3 regions of the Starkeya sp. ORNL1 genome follow, and region 2 is predicted to be linked to each of the others. Evidence: riboswitches for the same ligand, from Rfam matches in the RefSeq annotation. Region 2 holds a riboswitch; each other region holds the start of a gene.
The links. Region 2 has a riboswitch for thiamine pyrophosphate ahead of G3545_RS12325 (ABC transporter substrate-binding protein). Riboswitches for the same ligand answer to the same signal wherever they lie in the genome.
Positions count from the first base shown of each region.

Region 1: it holds a riboswitch for thiamine pyrophosphate, as region 2 does, so the genes downstream of both, thiO (glycine oxidase ThiO) here and G3545_RS12325 (ABC transporter substrate-binding protein) in region 2, are expected to answer to the same signal.
Region 3: it holds a riboswitch for thiamine pyrophosphate, as region 2 does, so the genes downstream of both, thiD (bifunctional hydroxymethylpyrimidine kinase/phosphomethylpyrimidine kinase) here and G3545_RS12325 (ABC transporter substrate-binding protein) in region 2, are expected to answer to the same signal.

Region 1 covers NZ_CP048834.1:5,831,270-5,841,627, forward strand. The annotation lists gene G3545_RS27310 (lysozyme inhibitor LprI family protein) at 1-298, opposite strand, end outside; gene G3545_RS27315 (hypothetical protein) at 299-511, opposite strand; gene G3545_RS27320 (hypothetical protein) at 731-1,021, shown strand; gene G3545_RS27325 (phosphatase PAP2 family protein) at 1,005-1,736, opposite strand; gene G3545_RS27330 (DUF3008 family protein) at 1,944-2,135, shown strand; gene G3545_RS27335 (MHYT domain-containing protein) at 2,371-4,674, shown strand; TPP riboswitch at 4,750-4,880, shown strand; gene thiO (glycine oxidase ThiO) at 4,961-5,974, shown strand; gene thiS (sulfur carrier protein ThiS) at 5,952-6,149, shown strand; gene G3545_RS27350 (thiazole synthase) at 6,189-6,965, shown strand; gene G3545_RS27355 (thiamine phosphate synthase) at 6,968-7,582, shown strand; gene G3545_RS27360 (DUF2087 domain-containing protein) at 7,693-8,238, opposite strand; gene G3545_RS27365 (SAF domain-containing protein) at 8,429-9,799, opposite strand; gene G3545_RS27370 (DUF2865 domain-containing protein) at 10,080-10,358, shown strand, end outside.
Region 2 covers NZ_CP048834.1:2,556,849-2,567,206, forward strand. The annotation lists gene G3545_RS12310 (LLM class flavin-dependent oxidoreductase) at 1-293, shown strand, start outside; gene G3545_RS12315 (universal stress protein) at 497-1,333, opposite strand; gene G3545_RS12320 (ABC transporter permease) at 1,477-2,229, shown strand; TPP riboswitch at 2,404-2,506, shown strand; gene G3545_RS12325 (ABC transporter substrate-binding protein) at 2,577-3,533, shown strand; gene G3545_RS12330 (chloride channel protein) at 3,729-5,084, opposite strand; gene G3545_RS12335 (ABC transporter ATP-binding protein/permease) at 5,276-7,030, opposite strand; gene G3545_RS12340 (hypothetical protein) at 7,412-7,645, opposite strand; gene phnE (phosphonate ABC transporter, permease protein PhnE) at 7,988-8,809, opposite strand; gene phnD (phosphonate ABC transporter substrate-binding protein) at 8,967-9,983, opposite strand; gene phnC (phosphonate ABC transporter ATP-binding protein) at 10,016-10,358, opposite strand, start outside.
Region 3 covers NZ_CP048834.1:107,344-117,701, reverse strand. The annotation lists gene G3545_RS00550 (MlaD family protein) at 1-1,206, opposite strand, end outside; gene G3545_RS00545 (ATP-binding cassette domain-containing protein) at 1,217-2,032, opposite strand; gene G3545_RS00540 (ABC transporter permease) at 2,052-3,206, opposite strand; gene dgcA (N-acetyl-D-Glu racemase DgcA) at 3,455-4,432, shown strand; gene thiD (bifunctional hydroxymethylpyrimidine kinase/phosphomethylpyrimidine kinase) at 4,576-5,379, opposite strand; TPP riboswitch at 5,438-5,537, opposite strand; gene G3545_RS00525 (Lrp/AsnC ligand binding domain-containing protein) at 5,658-5,894, shown strand; gene G3545_RS00520 (DMT family transporter) at 5,897-6,817, opposite strand; gene G3545_RS00515 (cytochrome b/b6 domain-containing protein) at 6,898-7,533, opposite strand; gene G3545_RS00510 (cytochrome c) at 7,629-8,060, opposite strand; gene G3545_RS00505 (fumarylacetoacetate hydrolase family protein) at 8,201-9,049, opposite strand; gene G3545_RS00500 (YciI family protein) at 9,114-9,515, opposite strand; gene G3545_RS00495 (LysE family translocator) at 9,721-10,314, shown strand.

The DNA.
Region 1 (10,358 bases), 3.0 Mb from region 2:
AGCCGTTGGAATAGGACGCGGTCTCGAAGGCGCATTGCTTGTCGCGGAATGCCACCCACGCCCGCTGCGCATCGCGCAGCCTCTCCTGGTCATCCTTGCCGAGCCGGGCCATCAGCGTCTTGTAGCGCTCGTTGAGCCTGGCGTCCGCGGTGTCATGCGCTGCCTTGTAGCAGGCGTTCATCGCCGGCGTATTGAGGGCGCTGCTGCAATCGGGCGCCTGGGGCGCACCGGATTGCGCCATACCTGGCGAGGCCAGCGCGACGAGGATGGAGATGGCAAGGAGCAGGCCAAGGCGCATTCACATCTTCTCCGCCAGCATCGCGAGGATCGCCTGCGCGACCTCCTTGGTCACACGGCGTTTGTACTTGCGATGGACGACCTGGCCATTGTGATACACGTCCTGCTCGACATAGAGCACCGCGCCATCCCAGCGCAGGATGTTGTCGGATTCGACGGTTTCGATCACGCCCATTTCCGGAATGAGATGGCCTTCATTGGTGCGGCTCAGCATCAGGCTTTCCTCCTGCGTCTCTTATGTGTCACGGTTTTTTCCGTTCCGTGAAATTTCGATGATAGCGCGAGCTTTGCCGCGTGGCGCGAAAATGCCGCTAGGGCGCGAAGATTAATTCCGTAGCTGCCCGGGAACTCGCGATTGGCTGCAACGTTTCGCGTGTGGGGTTCCCGACGGTGCGCCCGGTTCGGTTCGCGCGCCCAAAAGCAGGGTAGGACAATGAACATCAACGCCAAGCTGCCCGAAAAGCCGCACACCTCCCGCCGGATCGTGGTCACGGTGGGCATTGAGCGCATCGAGATCCGCTCGCTGCGCAGCGCTGTCGAGTTGCTGCGTTCACTTCGCGCCGACATCTGCGGCGAGCAGGCGGCGCGGCTGTGCGCGCAGATGCAGGAGGCGCGCTCGCCGGCCGATGTCGATGCCGCGTGGCTGGCCTTCTGCCGCTGGGCAGGAGCTTGCGGTCTCACCGGTGGCGATGACGGCCACCATCCGGTCAAGCGGGCGGCGTGACCTCTTCGGACGGCGTCGGCTCGATGTCGCCGTGACGTTGCAGCCAGAGCGCAACGGTCCAGCAGATCAAGGCCCAGGCGCTGCCGGCGCACCAGCCGGCCAGCACGTCGGTCGGCCAGTGCACGCCGAGATAGACCCGGCTGACGCCGACCATCAGCGTCAGCAGCACGGCGACGGTCAGCACATAGATCTTGATACGGCGGCGCGGCTGGGTGCGCGCCAGCAGCGCGCCGAGCGTGAGATAGGTGACCGCGGAGCCCATGGCATGCCCGCTCGGAAAGCTGAGCGTGCTGACCTCGACGAGATGGGCCACCAGATCGGGGCGCGGACGGTCGAAGCCGAACTTCAGGACATAGGTCAGCAGCGCGCCGCCTGACACCGCGATGGCGACGAGCGCGGCGCTCGCGCGCTTGCCGTCCATGACGAGATAGAACACCGCCGCCAGCGTCACGATGGTGAGCACCGTGGTCGAGCCCAGGCTGGTGATGTCGCGCATCATGATCTCGAACCAGGGCGGACCGATCGGATCGGCGAGGTCGTTCGGATTGCGGAAAGCCCGCAGCAGCCGCTCGTCGAAGCCGTGGGTTTCACCCTCCAGCACGTCTTCGGCGATCAGCGCGAAGGCGAACAGCGCGCTTGCCGCGCCGAGCAGCGTGACCAGCGTGCCGGATTCTGCAGTGATCGAGGCGGGCAGCCATCGCGCCGGGCGCACCATGTTCTCTCCGAATCTAATCTCAGGATCATTTCGTAATGCGTGCGGAACCAAAGTCCAGAGCGTGGGGTTTCAGTGATGGCACACAATGGAGGCGACCATGCTGAAGGGCGGACTTCTCTGGCTTCTCGGAATTCCCCTGCCGATCATCCTCGGTCTGTGGCTGTTCGGCTTTCTGCACTAGGGCTTCATCCTGATCGGAGGTCGGCCATGCCGGCAAAATCCAAGGCGCAGCAGAAGGCGGCGGGCGCGGCGCTCGCCGCCAAGCGCGGCGAAGAGCCGAAGAGCGCGCTCAAGGGCGCCTCGAAGGGCATGTATGAATCAATGAGCGAGAAGCAGCTTGACGAACTCGCCTCGACCAAGCGCAAGGGCAAGCCCGAACACGTTGCGAAGGGCCATTAAGACCACTGAGGCGAAACGGTTTCCTTAGGGGTTGAGTTGAGTCATTTTAGCGGGCGTCCGGAGCATGATGCCGAAAAGTGCGAAGCGGTTTTCGGATAACATCATGCTCCGTCTGTTTGGAATCGATTACGTTTCATGAAACGTGATCGAGGGCATTCGAGCGTCGAGTTGCCATGTCCGCCCGCCCCGAAAAGTGCGCCCGCCCGCAACCGTACGCGCGTCCGGAGCCGCGGCCGTGAGCACGCTCGGCTCCCAAAGCCCATCGCTGATCGCGCTGTCGATCCTCATTGCCATGGCGGCGTCCTTCACTGCGCTCGACCTTGCCGGGCGCATCCGCCACGCTGACGGCTGGGGGCGCAGGGCTTGGCTCGGCGCTGCCGCGCTCGTGCTCGGCGGCGGCATCTGGTCGATGCACTTCGTCGGCATACTGGCCTTCAGCGCGGTGATGCCGGCCACCTATGATGTCCAGCTGACGCTGCTTTCCTTCATCATCGCGCTGCTTGCCACCGGCTTCGGGTTCTATGTCGCCAGCCGCGACCAGGTAACGCTGCCTTTGATCGCCCTCAGCGGCGTCATCATGGGGTTCGGCATCGCCGGAATGCACTATACCGGCATGGCGGCGATGCATGTCGGCGCGCGCCTGAGCTACGACCCGTTTTATGTGGTGCTGTCCATCCTGATCGCGATCGGCGCGTCCACGGCGGCACTGTGGCTCGCCTTTCGCACGCATTCGCTGGGTCAGAAGCTCGCCGCCGCTGTCGCCATGGGCATTGCCATTTCCGGCATGCACTATGTCGCGATCTTCGGCACCGATTTCCAGATGCATCCCGCTGACCACCTCGCCGTCGAGCCCGCGCTGGTCGGCAGTGTGCAACTCGTCGTCGGGGTGACCGCCGCCACCTTCGTGATCCTGTGCGCGGCAGCCATGGCGGCGATCTACGACCGGCGGTTCGCCTCACTGGCGGATCGCGAGGCTATCGTGCTGCGCGAGAGCGAGGAGCGCTTTCGCTTCCTCTACCGCAAGACGCCGCTGCCACTGCATTCGCTCGGCCCCGACGGGCGCATCGAGCAGGTCAGCGATCGCTGGCTGGCGCTGCTCGGCTATGAGCGCGAGGACGTCATCGGCCATCCGATCACCGACTTCATGACGCCGGATTCCACCCGGCAGCGCAATGAGGAGCATTGGCCGCGACTGCTCGCCAGCGGCGAATTGCGCGAGGCGGAATACCGGCTGGTGGCGAAGGACGGGCGGGTGTTCGACTGCATTCTCTCCGCCGTTGCCGAGCGCGATGATGATGGCAACATCCTCCGCACATTGTGCGGCCTGATCGATGTCACCGAGCGCCGACGCGCCGAAGAGGCGCTGCGGCAGGCGCAGAAGCTGGAGGCCGTCGGCCAGCTGACGGGTGGTATCGCCCATGATTTCAACAATCTGCTGGCGGTCATCCTCGGCAATCTGGAGCTTGCCCGCAAGCGCGCGCCGGATGATGCGCGCCTGCTCCGGCTGATCGACAACACCATCCAGGGCGCCCAGCGCGGCGCGGCGCTGACGCAGCGCATGCTCGCCTTCGCCCGCCGGCAGGATCTGAAGCCAGAGCCGGTGGATGTGCCCGACCTCGTGCTCGGCATGGCGGACCTGCTGCGCCGCTCCATCGGTCCGAGCGTGCGCATCGAGACGCGCTTTCCGCTCGGCCTGGCGCGGGCGCGCGTCGACGCCAACCAGCTCGAACTCGCCTTGCTGAACCTTGCGGTGAATTCGCGCGACGCCATGCCGAATGGCGGCTCCATCGTGATCGCGGCGCGCGAGGAGGAAGTCGCCAATGACGCCTCCGAGGGCAGCGACGGCAGCGGCCTGGCGAACGGGCATTATTTCTGCCTTTCGGTCAGCGACGACGGGCCGGGCATGGACCGGGCGACGCTGGCCCGAGCCACCGAGCCGTTCTTCACCACCAAGGGCGTCGGCAAGGGCACCGGGCTCGGGCTCGCCATGGTGCACGGCCTCGCCGCGCAGTCCGGCGGCCGGCTGGTGCTCAAGAGCCAGGTGGGCGAGGGGACCACGGCAGAGATCTGGCTGCCGATCGCCGGCGTCCGGCCCGAAGTCGTGCCACCGGTGGCGCTGGTTCCCGAGGCACCGCCGGTGCCGCAGGGCGTGAGTTCGGTGCTGGTGGTGGATGACGACATTCTGGTGCTGACCTCCACCGCTGCCATGCTGGAGGACCTCGGCTATGCCACCGCGGAGGCCTCCACCGGCATGCAGGCACTGGAATTGCTGGAATCCGGCCGGACCTTCGACGTCGTGCTCACCGACCAGGCGATGCCGGGCATGACCGGCGTACAGCTTGCCGCGGCGATCAAGGCGCGCTGGCCCAATCTGCCGGTGGTGCTCGGCACCGGCTATGCCGAATTGCCCGAAGGCGCCGATCCGGACCTGCTGCGGCTTGGCAAGCCGTTCAGCCGCGACAGCCTGGAGCGGGCCGTGACGTCGGCGGCGCGCAGCCGCCGCGGCAATGTGGTGACGCTGCAGCCGCGCCACGCCTGACATTCGTTCGCGGCTATTTGCGCCCGTGAATATTATTGACGGCACGGTGACATCGCGCCGGGGAAGGACTATATCGAAATCGTCCAGGGGAGCCTCGTCAGGAGGCTGAGAGGCCATCGGCGCAAGCGGAAATTCCGCAAGCGGCATGGCGACCCTTCGAACCTGATCCAGTTTGGACTGGCGGAGGGAGGAGCGAGTGACGTCTCCGAACATTGCATATGACGAAACCGCGACCGAGGCCGCGCGGGAGAGCTTGCCGCGTGGGCGCTGGGACGGCGACAACGCCATGCGTGTGACCGTGGTCGGCGCCGGCGTCGCTGGCCTGACCTGCGCCCACGCCTTCGCCAGACGTGGTGCGAAGGTTACCGTGGTGGAGCGCAATCCCGGCTCGGGGCAGGGCTGTTCCTGGTACGCCGGCGGCATGCTGGCGCCGTGGTGCGAGCGCGAGAGCGCGGAGCCGCTGGTCGCGGAACTCGGCTTCGAATCCCTCGAATACTGGCGCGCCGAGGTTCCCGACGTGCCGCTGGAGGGCAGCCTGGTATTGGCGCAGCCGCGCGATTTGCCGGATCTGCGGCGCTTCGCCCGGCGCACCGAGGGTTTCGAATGGATCGACGGCGAGAAGCTCGGCGCGCTGGAGCCAGATCTCGATGGCCGCTTCGACCAGGGCCTGTTCTTTCCCACCGAAGCCCATCTCGAGCCGCGCAAGGCACTCGCCGCGCTGACACGCAAGCTGACCGACGAACTCGGCGTCGCCATCATCTATCAGGAGAACGGGCTGGATGCCGAAGCCGGCCGCGCCGGCGAGAGCGACATCACCGTTGATTGCCGGGGTATTGCCGCCCGCGACCAGCTTGCTGATCTCCGCGGCGTCAAGGGCGAGATGCTGGTGCTGTTCACCCGCGAGATCGCCTTGAAGCGCCCGGTGCGCATGCTGCATCCGCGCATCCCGGTCTATGTGGTGCCGCGCGGCGACGGGCATTTCATGATCGGCGCCACCTCGATCGAGAATGACGAGCGCGGCCGCGTCACCGGCCGCTCCATGCTGGAGCTGCTGTCCGCCGCCTATGCGCTGCACCCGGCGTTTGGCGAGGCCGAGGTGGTGGAGATCGGCGCCGATGTCCGTCCGGCCTTTCCCGACAATCTGCCGCGCATCCGCAAACGTGGGCAGACCATCTATGTCAACGGCTTCTACCGCCACGGCTTCCTTCTGGCTCCCGCGCTGGCGCGACGGGCGGCGGAGGTGGCGTTCGACGGGGCCCATTTCCCGGAGGTGATGGATGAACATCGTCGTGAATGGTGAGGCGTCGCAGACCGGCGCCCGCACGCTCGCCGAACTCATCGTCGAACTCGAGCTCGGCGATGCCAAGGTAGCGACGGCACTGAACGGCGCCATGGTGCGTGCGGTCAAGCGCGACGCCACGCCGATCGCGGAAGGTGACCGCGTGGAAATCCTCGCCCCCATGCAGGGCGGCTGAGAGGACGCAAGAATGGACGCACTCAATCCCAAGCCAGACATGGTCGAGTTCTACGGCACCGCGGTGACTTCGCGGCTGCTGCTCGGCACCGCGCAATATCCCTCGCCGGCGATTCTCGCCGCGGCGATCCGGGCTTCCGGCGCGGAGATCGTCACCGTGTCGCTGCGCCGCGAATCCGGGGCCTCCAAAGCCGGCCAGAGCTTCTGGTCGCTGATCCGCGAGCTCGGCGTGAAGGTGCTGCCCAACACCGCCGGCTGCAAGACGGTGAAGGAAGCCGTCACCACTGCGGAGATGGCGCGCGAACTGTTCGGCACCGACTGGGTGAAGCTGGAGGTGATCGGCGAGGACGACACGCTGCAGCCCGACGTGTTCGGCCTGGTCGAGGCGGCGCGCATCCTGTCGCGCGACGGCTTCCAGGTGTTCCCCTACACCACCGAGGACCTCGTGGTGGCGGAGAAGCTGGTCTCAGCCGGCTGCGAGGTACTGATGCCGTGGGGCGCGCCGATCGGCTCCGGCCGCGGGCTGAACAACCCTTACGGCCTGCGTTCGCTGCGCGCGCATTTCCCCGGCATCCCGATGGTGGTCGATGCCGGCATCGGCGTGCCCTCCCATGCCGCGGCGGCGATGGAGATGGGCTATGACGCGGTGCTGCTGAACACCGCGGTCGCCAAGGCCGGCGATCCGGTGCGCATGGCGCGCGCCTTCGCCCGCGCCATCGAGGCCGGGCGCGAGGCGGTGCTTGCCGATCCGATGGAAGTGCGCGACATGGCGGCGCCGTCCACCCCGGTCATGGGCCGTGCGGTGTTGGGAGATTGATAGTGGCCGACAAGCTTCTCGACCCCTTCTACCTCATCGTCGACCGTGCCTCATGGCTGCCGCGCCTGTTGCCGCAGGGCGTGAAGCTGGTGCAACTGCGCGCCAAGGACATCAACGAGGCGGCGCTGCGCCACGAGATTGCGGAGGCGCGCGAACTGTGCGCCCGCTATGGTGCGCAGCTCATCATCAATGATTACTGGAAGCTCGCCATCGAGCTTGGCTGCGACTACGTGCATCTCGGCCAGGAGGACCTCGCCGAGGCCGATGTGCCGGCGATCCGCAGCGCCGGCGTGAAGCTCGGCCTCAGCACGCATGACGAGGCGGAGCTGGAGACCGCGCTGCTCGCCAGGCCCGATTATGTGGCGCTCGGCCCGATCTACCCGACCATCCTGAAGGCGATGAAGTGGGCGCCGCAGGGGTTGGCGCGCATCCGCGCCTGGAAGGAGCGGGTAGGGGAGGTGCCGCTGGTGGCGATCGGCGGTCTCACCATCGAGCGCGCCGCCGGCTGCTTCGAGGCCGGCGCCGACAGCGTTGCGGTGGTGACCGACGTGCTGCTCAACGCCGACCCGGAAGCGCGCGCCCGCGAATGGGTGCTGGCGACCCGCGAGCCGGCGTGAATGACCGTCATCCCCGGCCTCGCGCCGGGGATGACGATTCCCGACAATACATCAGAGGCCGAGATGGCCGGGACAAGCCCGGCCATGATGGTGCAAGCAGGTCGGCGTCTTCACCCCGCCCCTCGCTCGCGCAGCCTTGCCAGCAGCACGCCGAGCTCCGGCGGTGGTTTCTGCTCGATGCGGGCATACTCGCGCCCGTCGGGCGTGCGCCGCATCAGGCCGAGACCGATCAGCTCCCGGCGCAACAGGGCGTAGTCGCCGAAATGGTGCCAGCGGTTCATCAGGTCATTGACCTGCCGCTCGGCAAAGACTTCGCGGGCTGGAATCCGCGACCACAGCACCCACAGACACAGGAGCTGCTGGTTCCGCCGGGTCGGCCAGCGGACAATGCGTCCGTCGCCGTCGAACAGGCGCATCGCCTTCGCGCAGCGGGCGTGATCGGGCGCCGGCTGGGGCAGGGGCGGATCGCCTGGACGCTGACGGAACTCCACGTCGGCGCGGTAGTGCTGGAAGTTCCGGAAGCCGGCCGCGCGGGCCAGCAGGTTCAGCAGTTCGACATGGCCCGGCATGCGTTCGAGCTTGCCGAGACCATCGCGCAGGGAGCGGGCGAGGGCGGAAATGTCCGCGACCTCATAGGCCAGTTGGAGCCTGGGCATGACTTATCCTCGATGTGCGCCGTTCCGTTGAGGATCGTCGAGGTTGCCGTCTTGCGACTCGGCACAAGGACAAGTGCGGGTCATCGGTAGAGGTGCAGGTTTAGCTCCCCTCGCGGGGCGGCAACGCCTCGGTGAACTGCAGACCGTGGCGTGTATCTACCGGCGGCAGGCGGACAAGTCCAGACCCCCGCTACTCGGCCGCCGTCAGCCAGCCGGCGCCGAACTGACGTTCCATCTCGCGGCGCAGACGCACCGTGTCGTTGTCGGGAACGGCGACATCCGCCCAGCCGACGATCTCGCCCTCGCTTATGTCGCGATTGAGCGTCACGCCGTGGGCGAGGCCGATGGGCAGGCCGCCGCGGGCGAGCGAGGTCGCGGCGGGGAAGAGCTTGCCCCACACCGTGAAGCCGCCTTCGCCGTCCAGCGTCTCGCCGGCCTTGAGGTCGCGCTTCGCCACGGCCACCACGTCGGCATTGAACTGCTCGGCGACGCCGGTAGCCTCATGGCGCAACGCGGCTGCGGCGACGCTGACGCCGAGCTCCAGCCCGATCATGTGATAGGGGCGATAGAGCGCGGTGTAGCGGCCGGAGGCGTCTGTCAGCACGCCATATTCCCTGAAGCAGCGGCGGGCATAGTCGCCGCTCGGCGCCTCGTCGGCCTCGAACACCACATAGACGCCCCAGCGCAGGTCGCGGAAAACCGGGCGGCCGTCGCGCTCGAGGCTGGAGACGGTTTCGACCATGCCCGTGCGCTCCAGGACACCGCCATGCGCCCTGGGCCGCAGGATAGTGGCGAGATCGTCGACGCCGCAGGGCGGAAACAGCAGGCCGTCGGAGGGCGCCGCGAGCCCGGTCGCATTGGCGATGGCGGCCATCTCGATGGAGGATTTGGTGCCGTCGGCAAAGGAGTTGAACATCTGCGCATTCATGCCGCCACGCGCCGCCTCTTCCGCGGTGAGGCCGTAAAAGTCCCAGATCGTGTCCGGCGTCGAGCGGTGATAGGCCGGCAGATATTTCGTGCCCTTGCCGGCGGCGACGACGCGGAAGCCGCAGGTCTCCGCCCAGTCGACCATGTCGCAGACCAATGCCGGCTGGTCTCCATAGGCCATGGAATAGATCACGCCGGCCGCCTTTGCCCGCGCCGCCAGTAATGGCCCGACCAGCACGTCGGCCTCGACGGTGACCATGACGATATGGCGGCCATTGGCGATGGCGCTGAGGGCATGGCGGGCGCCGGCGGCGGGATTGCCGGTGGCTTCCACCACGACGTCGAGCCCGCCGGTCGCGATCAGCGCCTCGGCATCCTGCGTGAGCATGGTACGCCCGGTCCGCAGTGCTTCGTCGAATGAGCTGGCGATCGCCGCGTCCGCGTCCCAGCCGGTCCGGACCAGCGCTGCGCGGGCGCGCTCAACCGAGAGATCGGCAATGCCGAGGAGATGCAGGCCCGGCGCGGTGCGCACCTGCGACAGGAACATCGAGCCGAACTTGCCGGCGCCGATCAGCCCCACGCGAACCGGATTGCCCGCGCTGGCGCGGGCCTTGAGCATGCGGGCGAGATTCATGGTGTGGCGTCCTTGGCGTTTCCTCGGATGCGCCTTTCCGGCGCTTGTCGTCGCGGTAGGCAGTGTAATCGAGCACGCCGCTACGGAAAGCCGGAACCGTTGCCCCACATATGAACAAAAGATGAAGAGCTCGTTACGGCGTAATTCAGCAAAAAAGGGCAAGAGTGCGGAAACCAATCGGCGAGACTGCGGTTTTCATTGCCGCGGCATCATCTAAGCTCATTGGTGGTCGGGGGCTGGCATCATGCGACTGTCGAGATTTCGCGCACTTGGTGCGCTCGTGGCCGTGCTTGCAGGCATCATGCTGTTCGCGGCACCTGCCGCCGCGGAAAATCCCTTTATCAGCTTCCTGCGGGGCGACTGGCTGCGGCCGCGCCCCTCAGCGCCCATGTCCTATGCACCAGCTATGCCGGACCGGGACGGGCTCTCCATCACGGTGACGCCGCGCCGTCCGCGCACCAGCGGTGGGGGTGGCGTCGTCTATTGCGTGCGCACCTGTGACGGGCGCTATTTTCCGCTGACCGGCGTGTCCTCCTCCACCCACGAGGTGGCGGTCGAG
Region 2 (10,358 bases):
TCGCCCAGCGGCTTGGCGGCTATTCCGGCCTCGCCTTCGTCGGCACCCCCGCCACCATCGCCGACCAGATGGAGGAATGGCTGATGAGCGAGGGCAGCGACGGCTTCAACGTGATGTTCCCGTATCTGCCCGGCGGCCTCGACGACTTCGTCGACAAGGTGGTGCCGGAACTGCAACGCCGCGGCCTGTTCCGCCGCGAGTATGAGGGCACCACGCTGCGCGAGCATCTCGGCCTGCCGCGGCCGGAGAACCGGTTCTTCACCGACAGTGGAAAGATGGCGCAGGGTGCATGAGGGGTGCCCCGCGCCTGTCCCGAGAATCCAAGCGCTGGAGCAAGTTTGACCGATAATTCGACTTATCCGTTGAAGGGGCTGCCTTTCCACCCTCATCCCGGGCTTGACCCGGGGATCCAGACTTCGACCAGGTGCACGCGGATGGACTGGATCCCCGGATCAAGTCCGGGGATGAGGGCCAACTGGAGCTTTCGGCCAGGTTCTCAGTGCGCCATCAGCACCGGCACCGTCATGCGATCGAGCACGTCGCGGGTGACGCCGCCAAGCACGAATTCGCGCAGCCGCGAATGGCCGTAGCCGCCCATCACCACCAGGTCGATATCGCGCGCCGCCACTTCCTTCAGCAGCACGTCGACCACGCGCTCGCCGGCGGCGGCCTCCAGGCGGCGCAGCTCCACCGACTTGCCGATCCGCGCCAGGTGCTCGGCGATGTCGGCACCGTCGAGGTCCCGCGCCTTGCCGCGTGCGGTCTTGACGATCACCGCCTCGACGAGATCGGCCTTCGCGAGCAGCGGGCGCGCCTCGGAGACCGCCCGCGCGGCGGTACGGCTACCGTCCCAGGCGACGAGGATACGCCGCGCCGAGAATGGCTTCTGCTGGTGGAGCGGCACCAGCAGCAGCGCCCGGCCGGAATCGAACAGCACCGCCTCGGCCACGATCTCGTCCGAGCCCATGCGGTCCGGATCGGGCTGGCTGACCACGGTGAGATCATACAGCCGCGCCATGACGCCGATCTGCTCGGCAATGCCGCCAATGGTGCCGTCCAGGGTCTCGACATCGACGGTCAAGGCCAGCGAGCGGGCGGCTTCCTGGAAACGGTCGATGGCCTGGGCGGCGAGCCGGCGTGCCTCGAGGCGCTGGGTCTCGATGAAATCGGTCGAGAAGGCTTCGGTATAGATCTGGGGGACGTCGATCTCGAAGCTGCCGGCGACGCCGGTGAGGTGCGCATCAAGCGCCGCCGCCAGCGACACCGCATAGTCCGACGCACTGTCGACGTCATCGTCGCCGACCTTCAGATGCACGAGAATGTCCTTGAACATGCCGTCCTCCATCGCTGCCGAACCTGCCGCTTGCGATACGACTTTACACTGGTAACTTGTGCCTGCCTTGATCGGGGTCAAGGCCGCCGGTCGCGCCACGGCTGAGGGACGGCTATAAGTCGTCGAAACCGCGCGAAAGTACCATGGCCCACCTCGTCCGCCCGCTCCTCACCGCCCTCGTTTTGCTCGGCCTGTGGGAAGCCGCGGTGCGGGTGATGGGCGTGCCGGCCTATATCCTGCCCGGCCCCATTCGCATCGGCGCCGCGCTGTGGGACAACCGCACGATACTGGTGGAGAACGCCGCCATCACGCTGGGGGAGATGCTGCTCGGGCTGCTGTGCGGCGCCGCGCTCGGCATTGGCTGCGCGCTCTTGATGGCGGCCTCGCCGACCGCGCGGCGGGCGCTCAGGCCAGTGCTGCTAGTGGCGCAGGCGCTGCCGGTGTTCGCCATCGCCCCGCTGCTGGTGATCTGGTTCGGCTTCGGCCTCGCCTCGAAGATCGTGATGGCGAGCCTGATCATCTTCTTTCCCGTCGCCTCGGCCTTCCATGACGGGCTGGCGCGCGTCGACCAGGGGCTGGTCGACCTCGCCCGGCTCTATGGCGCCGGCACTACGGCCAGCCTCCGTTATATCCGCATCCCCGCCGGCCTGCCGGCGCTGGCCTCGGGCCTGCGGGTCGCCACCGCGGTGTCGCCGATCGGCGCCGTGGTCGGCGAATGGGTCGGCTCCTCCGCCGGGCTCGGCTATCTCATGCTCTATTCGAACGCGCGGATGCAGACCGACATGGTGTTCGCCGCACTCGCCATCCTGCTCACCGTGGCGCTGGTGCTGTTCGCCTGCGTGGACCGGGCGCTGACCCGGCTGGTGCCCTGGGCGCCGGAGACGCTGGGGCGGTAGGGGTTCCTCGGCTTGAACATCCTTCGAGGCCGCCTGCGGCGGCACCTCAGGATGAGGTCGCATTTTAAAGAACTACCTCATCCTGAGGTGCCCGGCGAAGCCGGGCCTCGAAGGATGCTCAAGCCGAGCGCCGCCCCTCGCGGTTGCCGCTCCATGACGCCTCTGTTACGGTCCGACCCGTCCGAGGGGTGTCTCGCAAGAGGCTGAGATGGCGTGAGCCAGACCCTTTGAACCTGATCCGGGTCATGCCGGCGAAGGGACGGAGCCAAGGCCGGGGCGCGTTGCGTCCGCGGCCGGAAGATCCCCCAAAAGCTCGTGTCTCGGGTCTCCACATCAGGAGGAGATCCATGCTGAAGAACCTTATCCCGGCGAAGATCCTGGCCGCCGCCGGCCTTGCACTCGCGGTCTCGCTGTCGCCGGCCGCGGCCGCCGAAAAGCTCACCGTGCTGCTCGACTGGTACGTCAATCCCGACCACGCCCCGCTGATCATCGCCAAGGAGAAGGGCTTTTTCGACGCCCACGGGCTCGATGTGACGCTGGTAGCGCCGGCCGATCCTGCCGCGCCGCCGCGCCTCGTCGCCGCCAAGCAGGCGGAGATCGCGGTCGGCTACCAGCCGAACCTCTATCTCTCGGTGAAGGAGGGCCTGCCGCTGGTGCGCTTCGGCACGCTGGTCTCCACCCCGCTCACCGCGCTGGTGGCGCTGAAGGACGGGCCGATCAAGAAGATCGCCGACCTCAAGGGCAAGACCGTTGGCTATTCGGTGGCCGGGCTGGAGGATGCGCTGCTCGGCGCCATGCTGACCGACGCCGGGCTGAAGCCCACGGATGTCACGATGGTGAACGTCAATTTCGCGCTCTCCCCGGCGCTCGTCGCCGGCAAGGTCGATGCGGTGATCGGCGCCTATCGCAATTTCGAACTCACCCAGATCAGGCTGGAGGGCAAGGAAGGCACCGCCTTCTTCCCGGAAGAGCATGGCGTGCCGGTGTTCGACGAGCTGATCTACATCACCCACAAGGATCTCATCGCCGACCCGCGACTGAAGAAGTTCCTCGCTGCGGTGGAGGACGCCACCATCTTCATCCTCAACCATCCGGACGAGGCGTGGGGCGTGTTCGTGAAGGCGAACCCGAAGCTCGACGACGAATTGAACAAGACCGCCTGGGCCGACACGCTGCGCCGCTTCGCCCATGCCCCGGCAGCGCTGGACAGCGAGCGCTATGAGCGGTTCGGCGAGTTCATGAAGGCCCATGGGCTGATCGACAAGGTCGAGCCGGTGGAGACCTACGCTCCGAAGCTGCCCTGATCGATGTCGTCGTCCCGGACGGCCCAGAGCATGTTCCGCAAAAGTTGGAAGACTTTTGCGATTCAGAACATGCTCCGGCCAGTGCACGAGAGCACTAGCTCATCGCTCGGATGGTTCCATCCGAGCGGCTAGGGCTCGCGGCCGATCCGGGATCGCGCGCCGAAAGAGGCGCACCTTCGTCACGCGATCCCGGCTCTACGGCTTCGCCTCCGGCCGGGATGACGACTCTTCTTTCGCGTCAAAGCCATAAGACAGCGCGTGATAGAGCGGCTCCGGCGTGATCAGCCGCGACAGGCCGGCGGCGAGCAGCGTCACCGCCATCAGTGGCACCGTCATGCCGGCATCGTCGGTCATCTCCAGCACGATGATGAAGGCGGTGAGCGGGGCCTGCACCACCGCGGCGAAATAGGCGGCCATGCCGAGCAGCGCCACCGCGCCGATATCGACGCCCGGCAAGAGCTGGGCGAGATTGGTGCCGAGGCTGGCGCCGATCGACAGCGAGGGTGAGAACAGCCCGCCGGGTATGCCGCTCGCCGAGGACAGCACCGTCGCCGCCAGCTTGGCCGGGGCGTACCACCAGGGCTGGTCGGCACCACCCTGGAGCAGCAGCTTGGCTTCGGCATAGGCGCTGCCGCCGGCAAAGCCGCCGGTCGCAATGGCGAGCACCGCGACGATCAGCCCGCACACCGCGCCGGTGAGCAAAGGGCGGGCGCGCATCCATTTGAGCCAGCGCAGCGGCGCCATGGAGAGGAACACCAGCAGCCGCGAGAACACCGCCCCCATCGCCCCGCCGATGAGCGCGCACAGCACGACGGCGATCCACAGGCTCCAGCCTTTGGCGCTGCTGCTGACGACGCCGAAATAATCATAATTGCCGACCAGCAGCAGCGTGGTGATGCCGGAGATCACCACGCAGGCAACGACCAGGCTGGAGAGCCGCCGATCATAGGAGTGCGCCATCTCCTCGATGGCAAACAGCACGCCGGCAAGCGGCGCATTGAACGCGCCGGCGATACCCGCGGCCGAACCGGCAAGGATCAGCCCCGGTTGGCGGCCGATGCCGGCGTAGGAGCCGACCATGAACATGATGCAGGCGCCGATCTGCACGGTGGGCCCCTCGCGGCCGATCGAGGCGCCGGCGGCGAGCGCCAGCGTGGTCATCACCACCTTGGCGATTGTGACGTTCGGGGCGAGCAGCTTACGGGCCAGCGTGCCGTCCTGGTGGCGCCGCGCGGCGATAGCCTGCGGAATGCCGCTGCCCTGCGCGCCATCGAACCAGCGCTTCGTCGCATAGGCGAACAGCGCGAAGGTGGCGGGTGTGATGAGGAGCAGCGCGTAGGCGTTCCAGGCGAACAGGCGGTGGTAATAATCCTGCGCGGCATCGGCGACATAGGCGAAGCCGATCGAGACCAGCCCGACCGCCACCGCGCCGAGCAGGAACACCCCGCGGCGGCGCCACAAAAGCGGCGAAGACCAGAGGATACGGGCGCGCTCTATGTCCGCCCGCCATGGCAGCCCGCCACCGAGCCGCACTCCGTTGCCGTCCGCCATCGCTTCCCCCGTGCGCCTATGGCTGGATCGCACGGGACGGGCGAGCGGGCAATGTGTGGGCGTCGCTGATGCGAGCATCCTTCGAGGCTCCGCTGCGCGGAGCGCCTCAGGATGAGGTCGCTTTTTAGATGGACCTCATCCTGAGGTGCCCGGCAAAGCCGGGCCTCGAAGGATGCTGCAACAGGACGCCGCTACGCCGGCACCGGCTCCGCGCCGGTACCCGAGCCCTCCAGTCGCGCTGGCCCGTCCTCGCTGCGCTCCAGCACGATCTGCCGGTCGTGCAGCGGGCGCAGGCTGGCGCGGTGGCCGATGGAGAGGATCGCGGTCTGCGGCAGGCGGTGGCGCAGCACGCCATAGAGCGCGGTTTCGCCCGGCTCGTCGAGGTTCGAGGTCGCCTCGTCCAGCAGCAGCACGTCGGGCTTCGCCAGAATGGCGCGCGCGATGGCAAGCCGCTGCTGTTCGCCGCCCGACAGGATCGATGGCCACAGGCCGGTCTCGTCGAGCCGCCCGGCGAGATCGGCAAGGCCCACTGCCTCCAATGCCTCGCGCAGCGTCTCGTCGGAATAGTTGATCATCGCCTCGGGATAGGCGAGTGCACCGCGCAGGCTGCCGACCGGGAGGTATGGCCGCTGCGGCAATGTCAGCATGCTGGCGCCGGGCGCCAGCGCCACTTCGCCATGGCCATAGGGCCAGATGCCGGAGAGCGCGCGCAGCAGCGTCGACTTGCCGGTGCCGGAGGCCCCTGTCATCAGCACCGCTTCGCCCGCGGCGACACGCAGGCCCGCGACCTCCACCAAAGCGCGCCCGTCGGGCAGCCGCACCTCGACATCGTTCGCCGCGAAGGCCGCGCCGTGCCCGGCCGGTACGCGGCGGAAGGCGGTGGCGAGGGTCTCCGCCTGGGTCACCTCGACCGACTTCTCGAAGCCGGTAAGACGGTCAACCACCGACTTCCATTCGGCGAGCGTCTGGTAGGCATTGATGAAGAAGGAGAAGGAGCCCTGCACCCGGTCGAAGGCCGAGGCGGTCTGCATCAATTGGCCGAGTTGGATATTGCCGGTGAAGAAGGCCGGCGCCACCACGATATAGGGGAAGATGGTGGAGGCCTGACCATAGCCGGCGGTGAACCAGGTCAGCCGCTTCTGGGCGATCATGATGCCCCAGTAATTGTGGATGATATAGCCGAACCGATCGAGCAAGCGGGTGCGCTCGACCGGCTCGCCCTCCATCAATGCGATCTGCTCGCCGTTCTCGCGCACGCGCACTAGGTCGACACGGTAGTTCGCCTCGAAGCGCTGCTGGTCGTAATTCAGCTTCACCAGCACGTGGCCGATCAGGTGCGTCAGCCAGGTGCCGAGCGCGGCATAGGCGAAGGCGGCCCAGACCAGATAGCCGGGAATGGCGATCTCGCTGCCGAACAGGTTAAAGCGAAAATCGCCCGACAGTCCCCACAGGATCACCGCGAAGGAGGCCAGCGTCGTCACCGCATTGAGGATGCCGATGAAGATCGAGACCGTCTGCGAGATGTAATTGTTGATGTCCTCGGCGATGCGCTGGTCCGGGTTGTCGGCGACATCGCCCTTCAGCCGCATGCGGTAATGGGTCTGGCCGTCGAGCCAGGCCTGCAAATACTTGTCCGTCATCCAGGTGCGCCAGCGTATCTGCAGCCATTGCCGCAGATAGATCTGGTAGACGGCGACGATGATGGCGCCGGTGGCATAGGCTGTGAACAGCCAGAGCTGATATTTGAACGCGTCGTAATTCTTGTCTTGCAGCGAATTATAGAACGCGTTGTTCCACTCGTTCAGGAGAACGGTGACGTACACCCAGGCGAATTCAAGTGCGACGACGGCGGCGAGCAATATGCGCCCGGCCCAGCGATCCTCGCCGACGAAATAGGGAATGGAGAGCCGCCAGACATCGGCGAGCAGGATCTTGATGGATTGCACGGGATTCTCTCCGGTCTCCGGCCCTGGGGTGCCTGCGCGTGCAGGCGCAATCCCTTGAGCTTAACCGATGCAATCGCGGCGGGAGGATGGCCGGCAAATTAAGCTTTGGAGAGGTTTCGGGAAGGGAGGCGGGGGTGCTCTGCTTCAGCATCCTTCGAGGCTCGCTGCGCTCGCACCTCAGGATGACGTGGTTCTTTTAAACGCGACGTCATCCCTAGCAGTTGGCCCATGGCCAACTGCGGGGGTGCCCGGCAAGGCCGGGCCTCGAAGGATGTTGAAGCAGAGCACCGCCGCCGCCAAAGAAAAAGGGCGCGGGTCCTGCGACCCGCGCCCTTACCGGCGAATGCTCCGGGGGGATAGGCATTCGGCCGGGATAACAGCTCAGTGCGTGTTGTGGCCCTTGACGGTGGCTGGCTTGTGCGGAGTGGCGACCGCGGCGTTCCGGCCCTCGGTCACCGGCTCACCGGCCATCTTGCGCTGCATCACGGCAGGCGGGGGGACAGTGTGTAAGGTATCCGACCAATCTTTGATCTGCCAATCGTCACGATGGGCATCGGCGGTGGCTGCAAAACCGAAACTGGCCAGCACAATGCCGGCCACGAGAAGCTTCTTCATGTCACTCTCCATCCGGGATGGGCGCGCCGCTTGATCGGCCGGTGTCCGGACGGAATTGCCCGAATGACGGCTGACCAACCCCGAAGCGCTGGAACTTGCCAGCGGCACCCTCTCGGGCGCCGGGCAACCCAGGCGGCACGTCGTTCGACGGAGAAACGTTAGATCGCAAACGATATAATCGCACGCGGATATGCTGCACTGCAGCTATTCCCCCATTGCAGTGAACATATCCGTGAGGGAATCTGGCACGGCTGCGGGGCGTCGCCAGTTAGGATGGTCGGCTTGCGAAAGGGCGCGCAGGCGAATCCCGGCGAAGCGTCGGCACTGGTACGGAAAACGCTGTCAGATGAACCGCTTGCGGACGTTCTGGCTCACCACGTCAAGCACCGACACCGTGACGATGACCATGATGAGGATGGCGGAGGCCTGGGAGTAGTTGAAGCCGCGCATGGTCTCGTTGAAGGTCATGCCGATGCCGCCGCCGCCGACGATGCCGAGCACGGTCGCCGAGCGCACGTTCGATTCGAAACGGTAGAGCGCGTAGGAGATCCACAGCGGCAGCACTTGCGGCAGCACGCCATAGACCACTTCCTGCAGCCAGCTGCCACCGGTGCCGCGAATGCCCTCGACCGGCGCGGGGTCAATGGCCTCCACCGCCTCCGAGAACAGCTTGGCGATGATGCCGGTGGTGTGCACCCACAGCGCCAGCACGCCGGCGAACGGGCCGAGGCCGACCGCGGCGATGAAGATCAGCGCGAAGACAAGTTCATTGATGGCGCGGCAGGCGTCCATCAGCCGGCGTACCGGGAAGGCCACCCAGCGCGGCACCACGTTGTCGGCGCACAGAATGCCGAAGGGGATGCCGACGATGACTGCGAGCAGCGTGCCCCACACCGCGATCGCCAGCGTCTCCACCATATTGACGGCGTAGAGTTCCCAGTCCGAGAAGTCCGGTCGCATGAAGTCGGCGCCGAGCGTCGCCATGTTGGCGGAATCGCGCCACAGCTGGGCCGGGTTCATCTCCGCCTCGTACCAGCAATAGACCAGCACGACGATGGCGACGGCGCCGCCGACGAGCTGGATCAGCCGGGTGCCGAGCGGCGTCACCGGCGGCGCCGGGGTCGCGAGCGCGGCAGAACGATGGGCGGCGTCGGAGAGGAGCATTTGCAACTTCATCCCGTCAGGTCGTCATCCCGGCCGCAGAGAAGCGAAGAGCCGGGATCGCTCTCCATTCTGCACGCGATCCCGGATCGGCCTTGCGGCCGTCCGGGATGACGTCTTTTTGGAACCCGAGCCGGCGCAGGCCGGCCCGAGAAGCCAATCACATGGTCGGGGTCTTCTTCGCCTGGGCTTCGAGGTCGGCGAGCTGGGCGTCGATGTCCTTCAGCTTCTTGGCCTTGTCCTCGGCCGAGAGCTTGTCGTCGTTCTGGGTCTTGATCTTGACCTTGAACAGCTCGAGCTGGCGGATCGGGATCAGCTGAGCGTTGGAGGAGGCGGCGAACAGGCCCCAGCCGTCGGAGGTCTTGGCGAGGACTTCACGCGCATGCGCCACTTCCTCGTCGGTGCCGAGGCGGCCATAGGTCATGAAGAAGGTGTAGATCTTGGCCTTCAGGTCGGCGGGGAGATCCTTGCGCCACACCAGCGGGTCGCCGGCGATCAGCGGGGAGCGCCACACTTCCTTGATCTTCTTGGCTTCTTCCGGACGGGTCTGCTGCAGGCGGGTCATGTTCTCGGTGTTGTTGGTCGCGAAGTCGACCTGCTTGTTGGCGACCGCGAGCAGATTGCCCTCATGGTTGCCGGTGACGACGCGCTTGTAGCACTTGTTCGGATCGACATTGTTCAGGGCGAACACATAATAGCTCGGCACCAGGAAGCCCGAGGTGGAGTTCGGGTCGCCATTGCCGAAATTATAGCCCTTCGTGCAGTCGAGCACGTCCTTCAGATTGTTGATGTCGCTGCGATCGGCATTGGTGACGATCAGCGCGTAGTAGCCGCGCGAGCCATCGGGCTTCGCGGTCTGCACGAACACTTCGCCATCGGCGCGATCAACCGCTTCCATGGCCGACTTGTTGCCGAACCAGCCGATATCGACCTTCTTGAAGCGCATGCCTTCGATGACGCCGGCATAGTCGCCGACGAAGAACGGCTTCACCGGGATGCCGATCGCCTTTTCGAGATCCTTCAGCAGGGGCTCGAAGCTCTTGGCGAGGTTGGCCGAGGATTCGGTGGAGATGAAGCCGAAATTCAGCTGCTTGATCTCTTCGGCGGCGCGGGCGGGCGCTGCCAGCGGGGCCGCGAGGGCAGCCAGCGCAAGGCCGGCGGCGAGAAGGCGCTTCATGATCGTCGCTCCTGTTCCAGGACGAGTGGTGTTCACGAGACGTGCGCCGGCTCGCGGGCGGGGATTTCGCCCGACACCGCGAACTGGCTGGGAAGAATGAGTTCCTCGGCGCTGGCGCCGTAGAGTTCGGTGAGGAAGGCCGCGTCGATGCGGCTGGCCGGCCCGTCGAACACGACGCGCCCGGCATTCATCGCGACCACGCGGTCGAAATAGGCGGTGGCGTAATCCACCTGGTGCAGCGAGACGACCAGCGCGATGCCATGGTCGCGGCTCATCGTCACCAGCGTGTCCATCACCCGCTTGGCCGACTTCGGATCGAGCGAGGCGATGGGCTCATCGGCCAGCACCAGCTTGGCGCCCTGCACCAGGGCGCGG
Region 3 (10,358 bases), 2.4 Mb from region 2:
TTCGGCCAGCGTGCGCCGTCCGTCCGAGGCCAGCGCCTCATATTGACGCAAACCCGGCCCGGCGAACTGGTTGAGGTTCTTGGAGAGCTCGGCGGTGCGCACGTCGAGATTGGCGGCGAGCTTGCGCACTTCCTCGGCCGCGCTGGACACTTGCGCGAACATGCCCTTGCCTTCCTCGCTGGTCGTCATTGAATTGACGTTGTCGAGGATGGTGTCGAGCTTGTTGGCCATGCCGTTGAGCTTGGCGGACAACTCGGAGGCGTTCTTCAGCAGCGAATCGGTATCGGGCGCGCGATTGGCCAGCGTCTGCGAGAAGGTCTCGAAATTGCCGACCGCCTTGCCGATCTTGTTGGGGTCGATGGCCTGGGTGATCTGGTCGACCCGGTTGAAGGTGGTCTCGAGCTGGGCGGAGAAGCCGCGGAAGGTCGACGCAATCGCACTGGCATCGTCGATGAAGGAGCGGATCTTGTCGCTCGAATCGCCAAGCTGCTTGGTGAATTTCTGCACATTGTCGATGGTGTCGCCGACCTTGTTCGGGTCGATGGCGGTGGCGATCTTGTCGAGTGTCTGCGCCAGCGTGTCGATCCGCTTGGCAGCACCGCCGATGTCGGACAGGAAGCCGTTGATGTTGTCGGAATTATTGCCGAGCGCCTGGGAGAATTTATCGAAATTGGTGATGACCGAATTGATCTTGGTCTCGTTGTCGGCGAGCAGATTGTCGACCCGGCGGGCAATGGCGTCGACCCGGCCCATCACCTCCTTGGCACCCTGCATCAGGTCCTGAACGCCCGAGGCGTCGGCCCGCAGCGTCTGCAACTGGCCGTCAGGCGGCGCCGGCAGCGGCGGCGCATTGGGACTGCCGCCGACGAGGCCGACCGAGCCGAGGCCGGTCAGCACCGTCACATTGAGCTCGGCGCGGGTGTCGGCCTTCACCGGCGTGCCCGGCGGCACCGCGATGGTGGCGATCACCCGGCGCGGATCGGCGGCATCGAGCCGCAATCCCGTCACTTCGCCGACCGGTATGCCGTTGAAGGTAACGGCCGAGCCACGCTGCAGGCCGCCCACCGTACCGTCGAAAATGACGTCATAGGAGACGCGCGGGCCGCGATTGCTCGATCCGGTGAACCACCACACGAAGGCGAACGCTCCCGCGACGATGGCGAGGGTGAAAAGGCCGATGATGGTGTAATTGGCGCGTGTTTCCATGCGTTACGTCTCACCGCCGCCCTTCGTTTGCGATACCCACCGCCCGTGCCCGCTTGCCGCGGAAATAGGCGGAGATCCAGGGATGATCGGAGGCCAGCATCGTCTCGATGGGCCCGACCGCGATCACCTTGCCTTCGGCCAGCGCCGCGATGCGGTCGCACACCGTGTGAAGGCTGTCCAGATCGTGGGTTACCATGAATACGGTCAGCCCCAAAGTCTGCTGCAATGTGCCGATAAGTTCGTCGAACTCGCCGGCACCGATCGGATCGAGGCCCGAGGTCGGCTCGTCGAGGAACAATATCTCCGGATCGAGCGCCAGCGCGCGCGCCAGCGCGGCGCGCTTGATCATGCCGCCGGAAAGCTCGGAGGGCGCCTTCTCGGCAACGTCCGGCGAGAGGCCCACCATCTCGATCTTGGCGATGGCGAGTTCGTCCATCAGCCGTGGCGACAAATCGAGATATTCCCGCATCGGGAACTGAATGTTCTGCTTCACGCTCAGCGAGGAGAACAGCGCGCCCTGCTGGAACAGCACGCCCCAGCGCTGCTCCAGCAGGCGCTTTTGCTCAAAGCCGAGCGTATCGAGATCCTCGCTGAACACCTCGACGGTTCCGGCGCGCTTCGGCACCAGGCCGAGAATGGTGCGGGTCAGCACCGACTTGCCGCCGCCCGAAGCGCCGACGAAGCCGAGGATCTCGCCCGGCATCACGTCGAGCGACAAATGATCGAGGATGATGCGGTCGCCGAAGCCGACCACGAGGTCGCGCACGCGGATGATCGGCTCGCCCGGGTGCACGCCCGCGTGATGCGCGCCATTGGTGCCGTTCATGCCCTGCGCCACGCTCGCCTCACAGATTCACGGCGGCGAAGAACATGGCGAACAGTCCGTCCACCACGATCACCAGGAAGATCGACTTCACCACCGCGGCGGTGGTCTTGGCGCCAAGCGATTCCGCGCTGCCGCCGACCCGCATGCCCTCCATGCAGGAGATGAGGCCGATGATGGCCGCCATGAACGGCGCCTTGATCATGCCGACCTCGAAGGTGTTCAGCCCGATGGCTTCCTGCAGCCGGGCCATGAAGATAGTCGGCGTGATGCTGCCGTAGAGCCACGACACCAGGCCACCGCCGAACAGCGCGCACATGTTGCCGATGAAGGTGAGCAGCGGCACCGCAATGATCAGCGCGACCAGTCGCGGCAGCACCAGCACCTCGTTGGGGTCGAACCCCATCACCCGCAGCGCGTCCACCTCCTCGCGCATCTTCATCGAGCCGAGTTCGGCGGTGAAGGCGCTGCCGGAACGGCCGGCGACCATGATGGAGACAATCAGCACGCCGAGTTCGCGCAGCGTGAGGATGCCGACCATGTCGACCACATAGGTGGTCGCACCGAACCTGCGGAAATTGAAGATGCCCTGCTGCGCGATGATGCAGCCGATCAGGAAGGTGATGAGGGCGATGATCGGCACCGCCCTGAGCCCTACCCGCTCCAGATGATAGACCATCGAGGTCCAGCGGAAATTCTGCGGGCGTATCAGCACCCGCAGGAACGCGATCACCACCGCACCGACGAAACCCAGGAACTGGACCGCGTCCTCGTAGCCACCCATCACCGACCGGCCGGTGACATAGAGGCTGCCTACCAGCGGGTTGCGGTGCTGGCGTGGCGGCGGCACCTCGTGGCAGCCCCGCTGCACCTCGTCCAGCAAGGGCTGGAAACGCCGGTCAAGCCCGACCAGTTGCGAGTGCACCCCGTCTTCCTCGAGCGTGCGCAGCACGCGGTCGAGCAGCAACGCGCCGACTGTGTCGATGATGCGGACGCCGGACAGGTCGACCCGCGCGGCGCTTGTCGGCCCGGTGGAGGAACGGGATTCCTCGAGGCACGCATCCACCACGGATTCGAGCGCGTGCGAATGCGCCGCCGTCCATCGGCCGTTGCCGACGAACACCAACTCACGCCCATGGCGGGCCATCGCCAGCAGCGGGGCTTCAGCGGCTCCCAAATCGGGCTCCCAACAACGCCTCCTAATCCAGCTCGCCAAGGCGGTCCGGGGCACTCAACCTCTTATCCGGACGCCTCGATTCCGTCGAGACCATAGGGCAACTTGACGGTATCAAGGTAATGATAGCGCAAACTCTTGGCCATTGTGTGCTTTCCCGGCGACGTTACAGGACAGAAGCTTCGCCGGCATTGCTATGATTGCGCCTCGACCGCCGATTCCCCGGCCAACCAGCCTCGCGGATCCCCGCCATGCCGACACTTTCCGTGCGCATCGAGCGCTTTCCCATAGCGGGCGCCTTCACCATTGCCCGCGGCTCGAAGACCGAGGCGGTGGTGGTAGTGGCGGAACTTGCCGACGGCGCGACGACCGGGCGCGGCGAATGCGTGCCCTATGCCCGTTACGATGAAACCGTCGATGGCGTCGCCGCGCTCATCGCCTCCGTGGCATCGGAGGTCGCAGCCGGCCTCGACCGCGCCGATCTGCAGGAGCGCCTGCCGCCCGGCGCGGCGCGCAACGCGCTTGATTGCGCCTTCTGGGATTTCGAGGCAAAGCGCACCGGGCGCCGCGCTTTCGAACTTGCCGGCCTCCCCGCTCCAGCGCCGGTAACCACCGCCTATACGATCAGCCTCGGCACCGCGCAGGCCATGGCCGAGGCGGCGCGGGTGGCCGGCCGCCCGCTGCTCAAGCTGAAGCTGGGCAAGGAGGGCGACGCCGAGCGGTTGGCCGCGATCCGCGCGGCGGTGCCGGAATGCGAACTCATCATCGATGCCAATGAGGGCTGGACCGCCGCGAATCTCGAGGCAAACCTCGCCGCCTGTGCCAGCGCCGGCGTCACCCTGGTCGAGCAGCCGCTTCCGGCTACCGATGACGGCCTGCTGGAGCGGATCATCCGGCCGGTCCCGGTCTGCGCCGATGAGAGCGCGCATGGGCTGGAGAGCCTCAGCCATCTCGCCGGGCGCTATGACGCCATCAATATCAAGCTCGACAAGACCGGCGGGCTGACCGAGGCGCTCGCTTTGGCCGAGGCGGCGCGCGCCGCCGGGCTCGACATCATGGTCGGCTGCATGGTCGCGACCTCGCTCGCCATGGCCCCGGCGCTGCTGCTGGCGGGCGCGGCGCGCTATGTCGATCTCGACGGCCCGCTGCTGCTCGCCCGCGACCGCGAGCCGGCGCTGCACTATGAAGGCAGCCTGGTCTACCCGCCGAAGCCCGAACTGTGGGGCTGACACACGCGAGACCAACTTTATGTCGTCATCCCGGCCGTAGCCCGAAGGGCGAAGAGCCGGGATCGTAAGACGCTGATGCGCAACACCTTCTTGCCATCCCGGATACGGCCTCACGGCCGTTCCGGAATGGCAATGGATGAATTTCAATCCCAGATGGCGTGGAAATGGTGCACCGGGCCGTGGCCACGACCGATGCTCAGGTCGTCGGCGCGACCGATGGCGCGGGTGAGGTACTGCTTCGCCGCCTCGACCGCGTCCCGCAACGCCAGGCCTTTCGCCAGCCCGGCCGCGATGGCGGAGGATAGCGTGCAGCCGGTGCCATGGGTGTTGCGGGTGGCGACACGCGGGGCCCGCAATTCAACGAAACCCTCAGCATCGAGCAGCACGTCGACGCTCTCCGGCCCCTCGCCATGCCCCCCTTTCACCAGCACCGCCTTGGGCCCGTAGGCCAGGAGCCGCTCCGCCTGCGCCCTTGCCTCGGTGACGCTCGTTGCCGGCGCTGCATCCAGCAGCGCAGCGGCTTCCGGCAGGTTCGGCGTGATCAGCAGCGCCCGCGGCAACAGCAGGCGGCGCAAGGATTCCACCGCTTCCGGCACCAGCAGCCGATCGCCGGACGCGGCCACCATCACCGGGTCGAGCACCACGGTGGTGAGGCGATGGCGGTCGAGCCCGAGGGCAACCGTCTCGATCACCTCGGGACGCGACAGCATGCCGATCTTTACCGCATCGACGTCGAGATCGGAGAACACCGCATCGATTTGCGCCGCGACGAAATCCGGCGGCACGTCGTGGATGCCGGAAACGCCGAGCGTGTTCTGCGCGGTGAGCGCGGTGATGACGCTGGCGCCATAGACGCCGAGTGCGGAGAACGTCTTGAGGTCGGCCTGGATGCCGGCGCCGCCGCCGGAATCCGAGCCTGCAATGGTCACGGCGATGGGGGTCTTCATCAGGCGTCCTCCCCGCCGGGAGGATGCGACGCGCCGGACGCCGGACGCATAAGTCCCGGCATGAGCGCGACCCGTTCCCTCCGCCGGCATGATCCGGATCAGGTTCGTGGGTTGGCGGAACCGCCTCTCAGCCCTTTCGGACACCCCAACGAGATCGTTACCCGTCGAATTAAGCGAAGCGGGACCCGCTTTCAAGTACAGCGCGAACACCGACTATGGGGGTTGCCAGCATCGTGCCCTTCTGTTCCCTTGGCGCGCTGAAAATACGGATGCGCGCCATGATCCCTTTCTTCGTCCAGATCAAATGCCAGCTCGGCCGTTCCTATGAGGTGGCCAACGCCATCGCCGACGCCGAGATCGCCTCCGAGATCTATTCCACCGCGGGCGATTTCGACCTGCTGGTGAAGTTCTATGTCGCGGAAGGCACCGATATCGGTCACTTCATCAATGAGAAGGTACAGACCGTGCCGGGCATCCAGGACACCCGCACCATCGTCACCTACAAGGCGTTCTGATTTCAGGCCGACGGGCCGGAGGGCGACGATGCCGCATCCGCCTCGGCATCCCGCGCCGATCGGCGCTCGCGCCAGATGACGAACATGCCGGCCGTGATGACGATCCCCGCGCCCACCAGCACCAGCAGCGGGGGCGTCTCGGCGAACAGTATGAAGCCCAGCAGCACCGCCCACAGCATCGCCGAGTAGGTGAAGGGCGCCACCAGCGAAGCCGGCGCATAGCGGTAGCTCTCGGTGAGCAGGATCTGCCCGATGCCGCCGAGAATGCCGATGGTGAGCAGCAGCGCCGCATCGCCCGCGCTCGGCAGCGTCCAGCCCCACGCCGCCGTGGCAAGCCCTGCCAGCGACGCCAATGCCTGGAAATAGAACACGATGGCCGGCGTGGTCTCGGTCGCGGTCAGGCGGCGAATCTGCACCATGGCGCTCGCCGTGCACACCGCCGCCATCAGCGCGAATGTGGCGCCGAGCGCACGCTCGCGCGTCTCGAAGCCGCCCTCGAAATGCGGCCACAGCATCACCACCACGCCGCCCAGGCCGACCAGCACCGCGGCCCAGCGATAGAGCTGCACAGTCTCGCGCAGGAAGATCGCGGCGAGGATCACGGTGACCAGCGGCGCGGTGAAGCCGATGGCGGTGGCGTCTGCCAGCGGAATGCGGGCAAGTGCGGAGAATGTCAGGAACATCGAGCACACGCCGATGGTGCCGCGGATGATGTGGCCGACCGGATTGGCGGTGCGCACCGCGGCGCTGATCTCGCGCCGGAACGCCAGCAGCGCCAGCAGCGGGAACAGCGCGAAGAAGGCGCGCGAGAAGATCACTTCGCCGGTCGGAACCCGTTCCGAGACGATGCGCACCAAAGCCGACATGATGGTGAATAGGAAGGTCGCGCCGACCTGCAGCGCGATCCCCTTGAGCGCGTTCATGCGGCGGCTTGGAGCATGTTCGCGCCGTTGCGGCAAGGCACGGCTTTACATGGCTGCCGTGCGCCGCCGCGCGATCTCAGCTAGGGAAACGGATCGCCCCCGGCGAGCGCGATGCCGCCGAACACGATGCCCGCCGAAACGGCGAGGCACGCGATCGCCAGCACGACCGAGCCAGCCGTCGCGGACGCCTGGTCGGCATAGGCCGCGCGCGGCTTGTGACCGGTGAACATGGCGAGGATCAGGTTATCCTTGCCGAACAGCGAATAGGCGAGATTGGCCAGCGCGTGCAGCGCTATCAGACCCAGGAGCCACCAATAGATGTCCTGATGCAGCGCCGAGGCGCGCTTGATCCAGTCTTCTCCCGCCACTCGTACCAGCGGCCCGTCGACGATGATGTCGTCGGTGGTGAACAGCCCGGCCACGCCCTGCGCCGCGACGAGCGCCAGCAGCGCCACCACCATCCAGCCGCCGAGCGGATTGTGGCCGAGATAGCGCGGCGAGCGCCCGCGCACGAGATCGGCCGCATAGCGCAGCGCCGCGGCGGGCCCGGCAAGGAACCAGGCGAAACGAGCGGTCGAGCCGCCGACCAGCCCCCACAACAGGCGGAACACCACGAGTGTGAGGATGGCGAGGCCGTTCCACATGTGCCAGACGAGGCCGACATCGCCATATATTTGCTGGCGAAGGCGAGCCCCACCAGCACCGCGAGCGTCCATTTCGCCAGCCGGGTCGGCAGGTCCCAGGCGAGCACCGCCGGCGCCTGGCCCGCCAGTGCGGTGCCGGAGCGCGCCTTGGACACCGCATCCATGGATCAGCTCTTCTTGCGGAAGGTCTGGTGGCAATTGCCGCAGGCGCGCAGCACATTCGGGAAGTTCGCCTTGAGGCTGGCATCGTCGGTGATCGCGACCTTGGCCTTCGCCGCCTCATCGCCCAGCTTGGCGAACAGCGCCTTGAACTCGTCATTGCGCTCCCACACCACCGGAAGCGCTTCGCTGCCGTCCTGCGAGCCGGCCGGGAACATGGTCGGCAGCACCTGCGCATTCTTGATGACGAGGTCGAGCGCCGCCTGCACCTTGGCAGCATCGAACGCGGTCTCGCCCTTCAGCATGGCGCCGACCGGCCGCACCTCGCGGTTCATTGCCTTGAACAGCGCCTCGCGCTGCTCGACGATGTTGGACTGCGCGGACACCACGGTGATGGCGCTGAGGGCGAGCATGGCGGCAAGCACAAGGCGGCGGATCATGAACAGGCTCCCGGTTACGCGGAAGCACTCCCGACTCCGCTGCGCCGCAACATAGAGAGCTTCCAATAAGCGGAGCAATCGCATCCCGGGCGCTCTCGCGCGCTCGTGATTGACGCTGGAACATGTTCCGGCAGGGTGTGTCAGCCGGGAAACGCCACCACCGTCTGGCGCTGCTCGCCGAGCCCGTCCATGCCGAGCGTCACCACGTCGCCCGGCTTGAGATAGACCGGTGGCTTCATGCCGAGGCCAACGCCCGGCGGCGTGCCGGTGATGATGACATCGCCGACATCGAGCACCATGAAGCGGCTGATGTAGGCGACGAGGAAGTTCACGCCGAAGATCATGGTGCGGGTCGAGCCGCGCTGGCGCTTCTCGTGATTGACGTCGCACCACATGGAGAGGTTCTGCACGTCGGTGATCTCGTCGGGCGTCACCAGCCAGGGGCCGAGTGGGCCGAAGGTCTCGCAGCTCTTGCCCTTGATCCATTGCCCGCCGCGCTCGATCTGGAAGGCGCGCTCGGAGACGTCATTGGCGAGGCAGAAGCCGGCTATATACCGACCGGCGTCGGCTTCCTCGACATAGCGGGCGCGGCTGCCGATGACGATGCCGAGTTCGACCTCCCAATCGAGCTTGGTCGAGCCCATGGGCTGGATGATGTCGTCGTCCGGGCCGACGATGCAGTTCGGCGCCTTGGAGAACAGCACCGGCTCGGTCGGGATCGCCATGCCCGCCTCCTCGGCGTGGTGGGCATAATTGAGCCCGACGGCGATGAAATGCCCGGGCCGCGTGACGCAGGCGCCGAGCCGCACGCCGGCCGGCGCTTCGGGTAACGAAGCTGGGTCGAGCGCGCGCAGCCGGTCGAGACCGGCCGGCGTGAGCGTGTCCCCACCAATGTCTGCAACGATGCCGGAGAGATCGCGCACCACTCCGCTGGCATCGATGAGGCCGGGCTTCTCCATGCCGGCAGCGCCGAAGCGGACGAGCTTCATGGTGTGTCCTCCCCTGATCGGTGCGGATCATGTCCCCGCCGATCAGGGGAGGCAACGCGGCGTATCAGCCTTGCTCGCTCCCGGCCGGCGCTTCGGTGACCGGGAACGGCGCCCCAGGCAGATAGAGCAGGATGGGCCTGATCTCATACACCGCGGTGGGATTGACCCGGCGCAGGTCGCGCGCGACGGCGATCACCTCTTCGCGCGTCTCGCGGTCGACGACATAGAGGCCGAGCAGTTGCTCCTTGGTCTCGGCGAACGGGCCGTCAATGACGACGCCGGCGCCGGGACCACGCAGCGTGCAGGCCCGCCCCGTCGGCCCGAGCCGTGCCGCCGGACCGAGGCAGCCCTCCTTGTCGAGCCGGTCATGGACCTTGAGCAGGCCGTCCATCACCGCCGCGTCCTCCTCCGGCGTCCAGGACGCGACCGTCTCTTCCACATGATAGGCGAGAATGGCGTAGAGCATCGACCTCCCCTTTCCCCGCATCGCTTCAGCGGGCGCCTCAAGGACGCTCCGACAGCAGCGCAGCCGACATCAGCGGACACACTACTGGCGATTTCGGATTGCCGCGATTTCGGATTGCGCCTCGACGCCGGCAGGTCTAGCGAAGAGACAACCGACGATTAGGGCAGGCATACTGCCCTAACGCCTCCTGCAGCGAGTTGCGGCCGTGGTCAGTTCCCTGCTCTCCCTCACGCTGTTCGCCATAGCCGGCGCCTTCACGCCGGGGCCGAACAACATGATCTCGGCGGCATCTGGCGCCGCCTTCGGCTTTCGCCGCACGCTGCCTCAGATCTGGGGCGTCGCGCTTGGTTACCCGGTGATGATCCTTGCCGTCGGCTTCGGCCTCGGCGGCATCTTCACCGCCATCCCCCAGCTCCATGTGATTCTGAAAGTCATCGGCGCCGCCTATCTGCTTTATCTCGCTTGGAAAATCGCCAATGCCGGAGGCCCGCACGGCTCCGATCCGATCGCCCGGCCGCTGACCGTGCTGCAGGCCGCCTTGTTCCAGTGGGTCAATCCCAAGGCGTGGACGCTGGCGCTCGGCGTGGTGCCGGCCTTCACCACCGTCGGCGGCGATCTCGTCGCAGAAGTGTTGCTGATCGCGCTGGTGATGGGCATAGTCACATTTCCGGCGCTTGCTGTGTGGGCCGGATTCGGTGTCGTGCTGGCGCGCACCTTGTCGGATGATCGCCAGCGCCGGATCGTCAATCTCCTAATGGCGGCCCTGGTCGCCGCAAGCGTGCTTATGCTGTTCGTCTAAAAGGCAGTTTCCCCGGCGTCATAAAAGCGTGACCCGACTCGGGC